One region of the Priestia filamentosa genome, then DNA from elsewhere that is predicted to be linked to it. Evidence: riboswitches for the same ligand, from Rfam matches in the RefSeq annotation. Region 1 holds a riboswitch; each other region holds the start of a gene.

Region 1 (3,348 bases):
GCAGGTTCATCAATCTGAATAATAGCTATTCCTGCGTCTTCTAATGCTAATACTTCCTGACGGATAGCAAGACCGATTTGATTCATCACCACTTCTTTTGACTCGTCATGACGAGGGAAAGACCAGTTTAAAATGGTAACAGGACCTGTTAGCATCCCTTTTACAGGCTTATTTGTTAAACTTTGAGCATATACGCTTTCTTTCACCGTCATTGGCTCTTTAAGTGATACATCTCCGTAAATAAGAGGTGGTTTTACGCAACGTGAACCGTAAGACTGCACCCAGCCAAACTTTGTTACTTCCATACCGTCCAGCTTTTCACCGAAATATTCGACCATATCTGTACGCTCAAACTCTCCGTGCACGAGAACGTCTAATCCAAGGTCCTCTTGAATATCGATCCAGCGGGAGGTCATTTCTTGAATAAACTGCTCATATTGTGCGTCTGTAATTTGTTTCTTCCGCCATTTTAAACGTGTTCTTCGCACTTCTTTTGTTTGAGGCATACTTCCAATCGTTGTTGTTGGTAAAAGCGGTAGCTTTAACTTTTCCTGCTGTTTCTTCGCTCTTAACTCATACGGTGGACGCGTTGCCTTAAGTTGTGCAAGCTCCTTAATTTCTTCTTGAACTTTATGATTATGACGCAATGGTGCTGCAACGAAAGCTTCAAAGCTTTTATCATAATCTTTAAACGATGTATTGTTCTCAATTCCGCTTTCTAATGCTTTTAGTTCTCCTAACTTTTCCTTAGCGAAACTTAGCGCTCCTTCTAAAAAGCTCGGAAGACTTTCATTCTCGGCTGTAACAGGAACATGTAGTAAGCTTGATGAAGGCTGTACCCAGAGGTCCCCATCGATTAAATTCAGAAGCTCTTTAACTTCAGCACTCGTTTCTGTTAAATTAGCCTTCCATACATTTCGTCCGTCAATAACTCCTGCTGCTAATACTTTTCCTTTTGGAAAGCCCCATTTTTTCAGCTGTTCTTTTGTTTCCCCTTTATCATGAATAAAATCAAGTCCAAAACCATCTACAGGGAGGGATAGAACCTTTTTATAATCAGAAACAGCTTCATAGTATGTTTGAAGAAGCAACTTCGTATTTTTGCAGCTCTTCGCTATTTCAGCATAGCCGTTTTCAATCACTTTCCATACTTCCTGATCTAATGGGGATGTAAAAATTGGTTCTTCTAAGCTGACCCACTCTACTCCTTCTGCATCTAATTGTTGCAAAAGCTGTTGATAAAGCGGGATAAGACGCTGAATCCACGATGCTTTTTCTGTTTCTTTATATCCTTTCCCAAGAAGAACGAGCGTTGCTGGCCCTACAAGAGTTACTTTTCCATTTACACCAAGCTTCTGTTTTGCTTTTTTCCAATAATCTAAAAATCGATTTTCTTTTAAAGAAGGCGTAACATTCTCAAACTCCGGCACAATATAGTGATAGTTCGTATTGAACCATTTTGTCATTGTCATTGCTTCCGACCCGTCTGTTCCACGAGCCATGCTGTAATACGTTTCAAGTGGTGTTTTATTTACATTTTTGAACCGATCTGGCACAAGATCAAACGTCCATAATAAATCTAAGACATGATCATACAAACTAAAATCACCAACAGGAATATGCGTAATTCCCGCTTCCTTTTGCACGCGAATTCCTTCTAAAAATAAGCGATCTAGTTCTTCTTTAAACTCTTTTTCTTCAAGCGTTCCTTCCCAAAAACTCTCTAGCGCGTTCTTCCACTCTCTTTTTTCTCCGATTCTTGGATATCCGATATTTGAACTGTATACTGTCATGTTTTCTCCTCCGTCTCTATTGTCTTTTTAGCTATCAAAAAAACTCCCTTTTTTTCAAAAAAGAGAGTTAGAAGGCGACTTTAAGAACTGTTGAAACGGATCCATCTATTCAACATAAACCTTCACTCCTCCCTATGAACGCGTAGGTATAAAGCGCAAACAAGTGGCAGGTCTCCTGACTTAGGTTCATCGTTCTTCTATCCCTTCCCGCTTTCGCAGTGGCTATGATAGAAACTCCCCTTCACAGTGGCGCGACCGTGGCGGCTTCTCACCGCTCTTCCCTTTTAAGCTGCAGCGTATGTACAGCACCTCTTGCATGGACATTATAAAATTAGTCTCCTCGACTGAGGAATTGTTAATAAGAATAACGCGATTTTCCCCTTTGTGCAAGACTATTTTTCAGATTATTCATTTTTGATCTAATTTTTTATTATTTTAAAGAAGCTAAAATAACCGCAATTTTGTCTTCAATATCTTTTACATCTTCTGCTAGAAAAGCATTAAAAACGATTGAGAAAATAAGTTCCTCTCCAGCTTCTGTTGTTACATATCCTGAAAGAGAGCTAGCACCTGTAATAGATCCTGTTTTGGCTCTTACATTTCCTTCTGCAGCAGTCCCTCTCATCCGTTCATCGAGCGTTCCCCCTATCAATTCATCTGGATCTCCTGCTAAAGGTAAAGATTCGTAAAAATTATCGTACCAAGGTTTTTGCCTAGCATGAAAAAGAAGGGAAGAAATTTCGTCTGTTGGCACTCCGCTCACATGTGATAGGCCTGAACCATCCCGAATCATCATATTGTCTACATTGACATCCAACTCAGAAAGTGTTTGGTCCAAAGACGTTAAACCGGCTTCAAAGCTTCCTTCACCGTACTGTACTTTTCCCATTTCTTTCACAAAAATTTCTGCAATTGTATTATTACTCAGTTTCATATACGGAATAAAAATTTCCCCAAGTGGCGGAGATTCCTTTACTCCCATCAATTGAGCTTTTTGAGGTGTTTCTTCTTTCTTCACTTTTCCTGTTACTTTTATTCCGTTCTTCTCTAAAGCGTCTTTAAATAAAGAAGTCGTATACAAAGCAGGGTCCTCGACAGCAATGGCTGTTTGATCAGATTCCTCTCCCTCCTTGATAATTCCCTTTACTACAATAACATTTTCATTCCGTTTTCTGACAATTTCTAAATCTGTTTCTCCTTTTCCTGTTTTCGTTTCATTCATCACTCTCACATAGTCCGTTTTAGGGGATATAGAGATGTGAGCTTTCTTACCATTTTTGGTTGGTGTTGTCTCCACTATAACTGTTCCCGCTTCATAGCGATAATCAGGAGAGAACGTCAACGCTGATATTTGAGCGCCATATGCATATGATTCGTCTTTCCAAATCATATCTTCTGAAAGCCGAACATCGTCATACCACGTTTCATCTCCAATAATATTTCCCGCAATTTTCTTGATTCCTTTTTCGTGTAATAACGCTGAAAACTGCTGTAACTCCTGTAATCCAAGAGTTGGATCTCCTTTTCCTTTTAAATAAAGATTCCCTTTTAAAAC
Region 2 (3,348 bases), 120 kb from region 1:
GCCGGAAAGCGCACCCCACTTTGTCATACGTCTCCAGAATAGACTCAAAAGAATAGCAGGACCAAATGCTGAACCGAAACCAGCCCATGCATAACCAACAAGATCTAAGATAGTACTATTTGGTGTGTATGAGAGCATAACGGCAATCACGGCAACAACTAAAACAGCGAGTCGCCCAACTGTAACAAGTTCTTTATCAGAGGCATCTCTACGGAAGAATGTTTTATAAAAGTCCTCTGTTGCTGCACTTGATGTTACAAGAAGCTGAGATGAAATTGTGCTCATAATAGCGGCTAAAATAGCGGCTAGTAAAAATCCTGTAATATAAGAGTTGAATAAAATGTCAGATAACAGAATAAAAATCGTTTCAGGATCATTCAACGTTATGTTATTTTCTGTAACATAGGCTAATCCAAATAGTCCTGTTAAGCAGGCTCCAATAATCGCAATAATCATCCAGCCCATTCCAATACGTCGAGCTGGTTTTAATTCTTTTATAGAACTAATAGCCATAAAACGAACAATAATATGGGGTTGGCCGAAATAGCCTAATCCCCAGGCAAGAAGTGAGAGGAGGCCAATAACTGTTGTTCCTTTGAAAAGGTCCAAATGTGTTGCATCAATGCTTTTGATGGTATCAAATACATTCGTTGGTCCACCTAAGTCGAATAGCACAACAACTGGTACTAGAATAAGAGCAAGAAACATAATAATACCTTGCACAAAATCTGTTAAACTTACAGCTAGAAAGCCACCGAAGAGGGTATATGCAACAACAACAATAGCGATAAGAAACATTCCATATCTGTAGTCTAACCCAAAAGCAGATTCAAATAATCTTCCACCGGATACTAATCCAGATGAAGTATAAAGAGTAAAGAAAACTAAAATAACAAGTGCTGATACTAATCGTAGCATACGGCTTTTATCTTCAAATCGGTTTTCAAAATAGTCAGGAATCGTAATGGAGTCGTCAGCAACATATGTGTATGTTCGAAGCCGTGGAGCTACAAGTAAATAATTTAAATAGGCTCCAATGGATAATCCGACAGCAAGCCATACTCCAGATAGTCCTGTTGTATACAATGCACCAGGAAGCCCCATAAGCATCCATCCGCTCATGTCAGATGCTCCTGCTGAAAGAGCAGTAACTGCAGGACCAAGTCCGCGTCCTCCTAACATGTACCCCGATATATCATCTGTTGATTTTTTATATGCATACCAACCTATTGCGAGCATCCCTAAAAAGTAAATGCCCAGTGTAATATAAGAACCAATGTCCACCAAATCTCTCCCTTGTTTTTTTTACGCTATAAGCGCTGATGAAGTGAATTATTTCTCTTATTCTATGAGAAAATAATTTAACTATTCGGACTATTATTGTAAAGTAAAAATGACTAGGAGTAAAGTCTGTTTTGAGTAAATATGACTATTCTCACCGAAAAAGGCAAAAATATCAAAGTGACGATAAGGTGTCATGTTTAGGGGAATATAGCTTGTTTTAAAGAATTTGAAGGGGAGCAATATAGTCCCTTTTACCTAATTTGTTTTCCTTGTTGAATTTATACCCTTACAATAAAGAGAAGAGCAGTTTATTCTCTTTCTCTTCATATTGCAATTGGATACATTTGCTTTATAATATAGAAGAACTGCATTTGTAATTAGTAGAATGTCAGGCTTTAAAAAGTACAAAAAATAAAAATTTTATAAAGTTTGGAAATAGGTGTAAAGCATAGTTTGCTTGCTTAAAAGGGAAGTCGATGAAATTTCGACACGGACCCGCCACTGTGAATGGAGTATAGGAGCTTTAAATAGACCACTGAACAAAAGTTCGGGAAGGTAAAAGGCTCTTTTCCTAAGTCAGGAGACCTGCCTGTTTTAACATCGCTGTTCGACCTACGGGAGTTTAGGGAGGTGGTTAGAATGCCTGTTTTCTTAAACTTTATGAATATAAAAGCATGTCTAACCTTTGAAAGGGGAGACATGCTTATTTTTTTAGCCTAGATCAATAAAAGGAGAGAGAAGAAAATGAAAAAAGCACGCAGTTATTCGGTTATTTTAGCTCTATTATTTTTTATTTTTCTAGCTGTAGCAGGCTGTTCAGAAGGACAAGATAGGGCAGAGTCAGACTCAAAAAAATTATCTTTTGCATTTCCATGGAGCCCAAAGAGCCTTGATCCACACGGCAGCGATAGCTGGGAAGTAATGCGATCTGGTGCAGGTGAAACACTTGTAAAACTCAATGAAGATTTAAAACCAGAACCTTGGTTAGCAAGCAGCTGGGAAAGAAAAGATCGCAAAACGTGGACCTTCACATTAAAGAAAAATGTAAGCTTTCATAATGGAGAGAAAATGAGTGCTGAAAGTGTAAAAAAATCGCTTCTACGTTCAAATGAAAAAGATTCAAAGGTTAAAGATTTACTAAACTTGGAAACTATCCGTGTTATCGATGATCACAAAATTGAGATTGTTACAAAACAACCAAACGAAGCTTTAATTTCACATCTAGCTGATCCATCTACAATTATTGCAGAGGTCTCTACATTAGATGAAAAAGAGGAATATCCTGCCCTTACAGGAGCTTTTAAATTTGAGAAATTTAACAAAGACGAATCGCTGATTATGAAGAGAAATGAGGAATACTGGGGACAGAAAGCAAGGGTTAAAGAGATTGATATAAAATTCATATCAGATGGAAATACGAGACTTATGGCTTTACAATCAGGAGATGTTGACGGTGCTGTTGATATTTCAACAGATCAAATTAGCGTGCTGAAAAACAGCGACAATATCAATGTCTTAACTGCTCCTTCACTTCGAACGCATATGATGATGTTCAATATGAGCTCAGCTCGCGTAACAAATCTTTCCGTTCGACAAGCAATTGATAAAGTCTTACCGAGAGAAGAGATCTTAACGTCTATTATGAAAAATGAAGGAACGAAAGGAAACGGCCCATTTCCAGAAGTATTGTCTTTTGGAAAAGTAAAGCAGAGCCAAGAAAATCAGTCTTTTGATTCGTTAATGAAACAAGGAGGCTATACGAAAGAGGATGGAGTATGGACTAAGGGTGGAGAGCCTTTGCAACTAACAATGCTGACTTTCCCTCAACGACCAGAGTTGACGGTAATGGCTGAAACGATTCAAAGCTCACTATTAAAAGAAGGGATAAAAGTAAAGGTAAGAAGCGTGGAAAATATTGATGATGTTCTTGCGGAGGATAATTGGGACTTATCGATGTATAGCATGCTGACAGCACATACGGGAGATCCTCAATACTTCTTAAACTTGTTTTATAATTCTAAGAGCCCAGCAAATGTAAGTCATTATAATTCAGCTGAGGTGGAC
Region 3 (3,348 bases), on a different contig from region 1:
GTCTTGATGTAGATCAAGAGGAGGAAGCGGCACTTCAACAAGTCGCAGCAAAAGGTACCTACAAGACCGTAGCAACCGAAGAAGAACTCCAAACATACATTAAGGAAGAGTGGGAGCAAGAAACGCCTGAAAAAACTTTTGTGCAAGAAGCTTCAATTTCAGATGAGGAACAGCTTAGCGAGCAGAGACGTTTTGACTCTATTAAAGAATCTTATGATAAAGCAAGCCTAAGGGAGCGTGATCGTCTTCTTTTAGGGGTAAAATATATAGAGGAACAAAAATTACTCTCATCAAATGAAATAAAACGGTTAGAAAAACGTATTTTAAATCAATATAAAAGCCGTAAAGAAGCCGTATGGGAGATTAGAGATCAAAAACTAGCTCTCATGAAAGCGAAAATAAAAGAAAATAATAAAATGATTCAAGAGTGGAAAGATAAGTGGCAGTGACATTCATAAAAGAGAAGAGCATGCTCTTCTCTTTTATGCTGGAAAATATCCAGAAAAATGTAAAAAAGGGGGAACAGAAGAGAAAATGTATGATAAACTTGGGATAATTGTTTAGTATATATGAAAGGAGAAGAAGAGTGAAAAATACCAAAAGAGATACGGCGCTTTCCTTTATATTTTTAGGACTTTTATTTTTAGGGTTTGTACAAGTATGGCACGAGCGTCAATATGTGCTTGGGGTTGGTGCAATGCTTGTAAGTTTTGTCGGCATCTGTGGGGTATGGAAAGGAATTAATAAAGAACGTCAAAAAGATATTTTGTTAGGAATAAAACTTTTTTTTATAACCATTATATTTTGTTTACTACACCGTTTTGTCTTTCCTTTTATACAAAGTATAAACAATGATCATCGCTTTCTAGCCGCTTTTTTATCAAGCCTCCTTATCGTCTTTACTATGGACAAACTTGTCCGAATTACGTATCACAAGCTTCATCAAAAGTCTGCTTAAGAAAAACAAAAGATGTGTATTATAAAACTAGTTCATATTTTTTGTGAACTAGTTTTTTTAATAGTAAAAAAGTGAAATTGATTTTTTTATAAGGAACAATACCTTGAGAGAAAAGAAGTTTAATAAAAGCGGGAAAAGTCAAGGTCTTTCTTTCGGGCAAGAACTGTGTATAATCAAGTATTGTAACAAACATAGAGTTTTTCTGTTGTAAAATCTAAAAGAGTCTGATAGAATAATAAACACAATATGTAGTGCTTAGATGAATATGGAAATACTATATTTTGTATAAACCTAAAATAAAGGTGTCATGTATTGACTTAAAAGGGAATTTGGTAATCAAACCAAAACTGTACCCGCAACTGTGATTGCTGATGAAATAAGCACATCCACTGTATGAACGAAAAGGCTTACATAAGCTTATTATACGGGAAGGGCTTAGAGTAGAGAGACGCAAAAGTCAGGAGACCTGCCTTTTATTGAGACGTTTTATTCTGTTCGGGAGTTAGGAGGATAAAGCGAGGGTTGTGCTTTTTTGTGCGCACATTCCTTCGCTTTATGCTCATTGCTCTCGAAGAGACAATGAGCTTTTTTTGTAGAGTGAATGGTAAAGACTGGAGGAAATAGTATGTTACAAACAAATTCGAACACGTTAGAAACGGTTGTCGAAAAAGATGGAGCTGAAGAGGCATTAGTTGGATATCTAGAAAAACTAAAAGAAAAATATCCACATCTAGATTTTGACGATTATGAACAGAAAATTGTTCAAGGGGTGTTCACATTACAGAAAGTCACGAGAGATCGTCTTTCAAACTTGCTTATTTTAGGTGCGCTTGAGCGTATTAACACGCTTGAACCTGATTGGACATATGTTGCAGCTAGCGTTTTATTGGACAAGCTTTACGGAAATGCAGCAGAAAACCGTGGCTATCAAGCAGATGAGAAATATGGTTCTCTTTATCATTTAATTGAGACGTTAACAAACACAGGAATTTTCAGCCCTGCTCTTTTATCTTCTTACACGAAAGAAGAGATTGAAAAGATTCAAAGTTTTATTTCACAAGAACGTGATGAACTTTTTACATACATCGGGCTCCTGACATTATCTGATCGTTACTTAGCTCAAACACACGATCGTAAAACCATGGAATTACCGCAAGAGCGCTTCTTAATTATTGCAATGACGCTTATGCAAAATGAGCCAAAAGAAAAACGTCTTGCTCTTATTGAAGAAGCATATTGGGCTCTTTCAAATCTTTATATGACAGTAGCTACACCAACACTTGCAAATGCAGGTAAAACATATGGCCAGCTATCAAGCTGCTTTATTGATACAGTTGAAGATGATTTAAGAAGCATCTACGACAGCAATACAGACGTTGCTACACTGTCAAAACACGGTGGAGGCATTGGGGTATACCTAGGGAAAGTGCGTCCAAGAGGAAGCGATATTAAAGGATTTAAAGGTGTTTCCTCAGGAGTTATGCCATGGATGAAACAGCTAAATAATACAGCGGTGAGTGTTGATCAGCTTGGACAGCGTAAAGGAGCAATTGCTGTTTACTTAGATGTATGGCATAAAGATATTTTCAGTTTCCTTGATGCTAAGCTGAATAACGGAGATGAGCGTCTGCGTACACATGACTTATTTACAGGAGTATGCTTACCAGATTTATTTATGGAGAAAGTGCAAAACAGAGAAGAATGGCATTTATTTGACCCACATGAAGTGCGAAGCGTTATGAACTATTCTCTTGAAGATTTTTATGATGAAGAAAAAGGTAGCGGTTCATTTAGAGAAAAATATGAAGAGTGTGTAAGAGAAGAGAAGCTTTCTCGCGAAACAATTCCGGCAATTGAAATTATGAAACGAATTATGATTTCACAGCTTGAAACAGGTACACCTTACATGTTCTATCGTGATACAGTAAACCGAGCAAATCCGAACAAACATAAGGGAATGATCTACGGAAGTAACCTTTGCAGTGAGATTGCTCAAAACATGAGTGCAACAACACTTGTTGAAGAAACAACAGATGGAGGCACAATTGTAATTCGCAAAGAGATGGGCGATTTTGTTGTGTGTAACTTATCTTCTGTTTCACTTGCAACAGCTGTAAAAGCAGACGTTCTACCTCGTCTTGTGAAAATTCAAATGCGCATGCTTGATAATGTAATTGACTTAAATACAATTCCTGTACCACAAGCTAAATATACGAATGAAAAGTATCGTGCTGTTGGACTAGGAACGTTTGGGCTCCATCATCTACTAGCCCTTGAGGGAATTAGCTGGGAAAGTGATGATGCTGTTGAGTACAATGATCGCTTATATGAGAATATTGCCTATTATGCAATTTCAGCGAGTATGGAGCTTGCAAAAGAAAAAGGTTCAT
Region 4 (3,348 bases), on a different contig from region 1:
ATGAACTAGAAGAGAGAGAACAAAACATCATTAAAAGAATTGTTCAAAACTTCAACATGTAAGCCCGTTTATATTAATAGATGAGATGGAAGTGAAAAAAGCAGTGAGAAGCTTTGGGTTTCTCACTGCTTTTTTTAGGTCTATTTTAGCTGATCCCTTGCCATAAATAGAGAATAATAGAGCTTGAGAGAAGAAGAAAGCCAGATAGTGGCATACCTTGTGCTTCTTGCTTAAGTGCCTTTTGTAGATGGTGTGCCTGCTCTGCTTGATGTTCTCTATAGGAAAGAATAACAGTGTTTAGCGGTTTAGTAATAATCGTAATATTAAGATTTTCCCTTTCTATAATTTCTTGTGACTTAGAGAAATTAACATTAAACATAATATAGCAGTTTCGAACAAATAAGCTTGTTTTCAAAGGAGTATAAATGAGGTAAGCGAGTGCTAATATGACACAGATGATAATGAGTCCTTCAATGATTGAAAGCTGATGCTGAATCATAGCTAGAGCAGTGAATAGACTGCAAAATGTCCCGACGGCATTGCACGCAATATAAGGAGAGCTAAAGGTCTTACAGCAAATAATGAGAAGCCCTGCTAAAGCAAGTAAAATGATGACAAGATTCATATTCATAAATGACTCCTTCCTATTCATCTTTTTTTATGTGTACCATTACCCTAAACGAGGACTCTATCTACATTATGTGAGGAGAAATTTTTTATTAAAGAGATAAAATAAGCCAGAAGAGAGAAACTGCTTGTAATAGAAAAACGATCAATAGCCATATGTTGAAGAAAGATGAAGAAAATGAGAGAGTTTTTATCAAGTTTGTTTCTTATTACAAACTGACTTGTTTAAGATGAAGAAAGAGAGCAAAAGATGTATTGCTCTCTCCGATAAGCTCATAGTTGTTAGACAGATTGAATACTGTTGTTTGCTTTTTTAGCTTTGAAACAGACAAAAATAAACATTGAAAGAAGAAATAGAAAAAGGATAACGCCAACAATCTCGAAGTCTATTTCTGCCCATGGATTGAAGAATGTAAAAGCAAGATAGAAAGAGACGCTGTAGGCGAGTACAACGATGACCCACCCCATAAGGCGTGAAGCTGCTTGACCAAATTTGCTTGAGTCTTTGACCATTTTATGCACAACAAAAGAATCAATTGTATCTGTAATCATCATGCCAACCATAAAAACTAAACCTAATAATAGCGGAGTGTACGAGCTTGAATTGCCAGCAGCTAACGTCCATACAGCTGTTTGACTCACCGTTTCGGCTGCTAGGGCAAAGAGAGCACCAATAAGAATAATAAGAAACGGATTTGTTGTCCCTTTTGCAAGCTTTGGAATGAATTTCCCTTTTAAACCACTAAGCTGAAATTCTTCCTTACTACTTCTTGTTCGAATCAAATTGTACGTATTTAATGTCCCAATCAAAAATAAAGATAAAATAGATACCCAAGAAGCGAAAGTGTCAAAGGATGGTGGGAACGTAAAGTTACTCATCACCATTCCTAAAACCCCAGCAGTCAATGCGACAACGCCCCCATGTCCAAATGAAAATAGGGTACCAACCCATCTTGAGAAAGGACTTTCCATCCTCCAATTGTACCTTGTTTGACCATCAATAAAAGCTAAATGGTCTGCATCAAGGCCGTGTCTTAATCCTAAAACAAATACAAATGCAAAAAGTGATAAACCTTCCAATTTTGTAGCCTCCTTTAATAAAAATAAAAACCCTCAACTATTTCTAGAGTTGAGGGAAATATGTATAACAAATAAGCAGCACAAATAAGCTATGCTGAATATGTATAGACTACTCTCTTTCCTAGAAGATCCTAGCGTACAGATTAGGTAGGTATCCTGGCTCTAAAATCATCACTTTTCACCGCCTTCCCTAACAGAATTGTTAAGTGGCATCTGGCGAAAAACTCCTTCATAACAGTGGCTGGACCGCCCAAGATTTTCACTTGGTTCCCTGTTACCTCCCACTTTAAAAAAGTAGGAGCCCCTAAACTGCGAGTTAATCATCGTCTTCATATGCTTTTTTTGGTAGTATACCATATTTTTGTAAAAGTTAAATCCTACAAACGAATCTTTTCTTTTTAAAGGTCTAGCATACTTATACACTACCAATACTATGGATAGAAAGAATGAGAATCGATAAAAAACACCTTCATTATTCAAGAAAATTCAAATTCTTATTATAGGTTCAAGAAGGAGCATTGAACAGCGGCATACGTGGAAGGTGAAGATATGAATATGTTTTAATCGAAAAGGGCATTCTTGAATTGTGCAGGTTAAAACCTGTTCACCTTACAATCATTAATACTCTTAAGCTATTAAATAGTTAGAAAACGTTCATTACCTTGGTTAACAAGGAATATGAACAGAATGGAAATCTAATTTACAAACTGCTTCCTTTTTTACATCATTCCTTTTAATATGAATATAGCGGGATTAGAAAAGGGATGGGATGAAAATGTCAATTGAATTAGAAAATAAAGTAGAAGTTCAAAAAGCATTGAATTCAGACTGTACAAGCTGTTTTGGTTTATGCTGTGTTGCATTGCCATACGCGAAGTCAGCTGATTTTGCTTTTGATAAAGGTGGAGGAACACCTTGCCGGAATTTGCGAGATAATTACTTGTGCGGCATTCATAATAACTTAATTAAGGAAGGGTTTCGCGGTTGTGTTTCTTATGAATGTTTTGGAGCGGGTCAAAAAGTATCTAGAATTATATACAAGGGGAAAGAGTGGAAAGGAAATAAGCAATATGCTGAACAAATGTTTAGCGTCTATCCAATTGTTCAGCAGCTTCATGAAATGCTTTCCTACTTATATGAAGCAATGAGCTATAGGGAAACAAAATCTATTCATGCTGAGCTAAGAGAGATGTTCAGAGAAACGGAAAAGATGACAGAACAACCTCCAGAAGAAATTTTACATCTAGATGTTGCAGGGCATAGAGCAAAAGTAAATACATTGCTTTTACAAACAAGTGAATTAGTCCGTCCGCAAATCACTCATAAGAAAAAACGAAATTATAGTAGTGATTATATAGGGGCTAAGCTTAGGAAAGCAAAGCTTAAAGGAGAGAATTTAAGAGGAGCACTTCTTATTGCAGCAGACCTTAGAGAAGCGGATCTTCGTTTTACAGATTTGATTGGAGCAGACTTTAGGGATGCAGATCTTAGCGGGGCAGATTTGACAGGAAGTCTTTTTCTTACTCAAGCACAAGTAAACGCAGCAAAGGGAAATAGTCATACAAAGTTGCCACCATCATTAAAAATACCAACACATTGGAAAAAAGCGTAAGAACTTCTAAAAGTTCCTACGCTTTTTTA

The links. A riboswitch is a leader RNA that binds a small molecule or an ion and turns the genes downstream of it on or off. The one in region 1 is predicted to bind cobalamin.
Region 2: linked by a shared signal. The riboswitch ahead of B9N79_RS05675 (ABC transporter substrate-binding protein) and the one ahead of metE (5-methyltetrahydropteroyltriglutamate--homocysteine S-methyltransferase) in region 1 are both predicted to bind cobalamin.
Region 3: linked by a shared signal. The riboswitch ahead of B9N79_RS16075 (ribonucleoside-diphosphate reductase subunit alpha) and the one ahead of metE (5-methyltetrahydropteroyltriglutamate--homocysteine S-methyltransferase) in region 1 are both predicted to bind cobalamin.
Region 4: linked by a shared signal. The riboswitch ahead of B9N79_RS08935 (HoxN/HupN/NixA family nickel/cobalt transporter) and the one ahead of metE (5-methyltetrahydropteroyltriglutamate--homocysteine S-methyltransferase) in region 1 are both predicted to bind cobalamin.

Annotation. Positions count from the first base shown of each region.
Region 1 is NZ_FXAJ01000001.1:976,076-979,423, reverse strand. Features, by position in the region: gene metE (5-methyltetrahydropteroyltriglutamate--homocysteine S-methyltransferase) at 1-1,793, opposite strand, end outside; cobalamin riboswitch at 1,942-2,121, opposite strand; gene dacB (D-alanyl-D-alanine carboxypeptidase/D-alanyl-D-alanine endopeptidase) at 2,224-3,348, opposite strand, start outside.
Region 2 is NZ_FXAJ01000001.1:1,095,940-1,099,287, forward strand. Features, by position in the region: gene putP (sodium/proline symporter PutP) at 1-1,239, opposite strand, end outside; cobalamin riboswitch at 1,705-1,891, shown strand; gene B9N79_RS05675 (ABC transporter substrate-binding protein) at 2,029-3,348, shown strand, end outside.
Region 3 is NZ_FXAJ01000003.1:493,941-497,288, forward strand. Features, by position in the region: gene B9N79_RS16065 (vWA domain-containing protein) at 1-449, shown strand, start outside; gene B9N79_RS16070 (hypothetical protein) at 587-958, shown strand; cobalamin riboswitch at 1,242-1,446, shown strand; gene B9N79_RS16075 (ribonucleoside-diphosphate reductase subunit alpha) at 1,584-3,348, shown strand, end outside.
Region 4 is NZ_FXAJ01000002.1:366,307-369,654, forward strand. Features, by position in the region: gene B9N79_RS08925 (hypothetical protein) at 1-62, shown strand, start outside; gene B9N79_RS08930 (hypothetical protein) at 146-631, opposite strand; gene B9N79_RS08935 (HoxN/HupN/NixA family nickel/cobalt transporter) at 910-1,707, opposite strand; cobalamin riboswitch at 1,837-2,030, opposite strand; gene B9N79_RS08940 (pentapeptide repeat-containing protein) at 2,483-3,319, shown strand.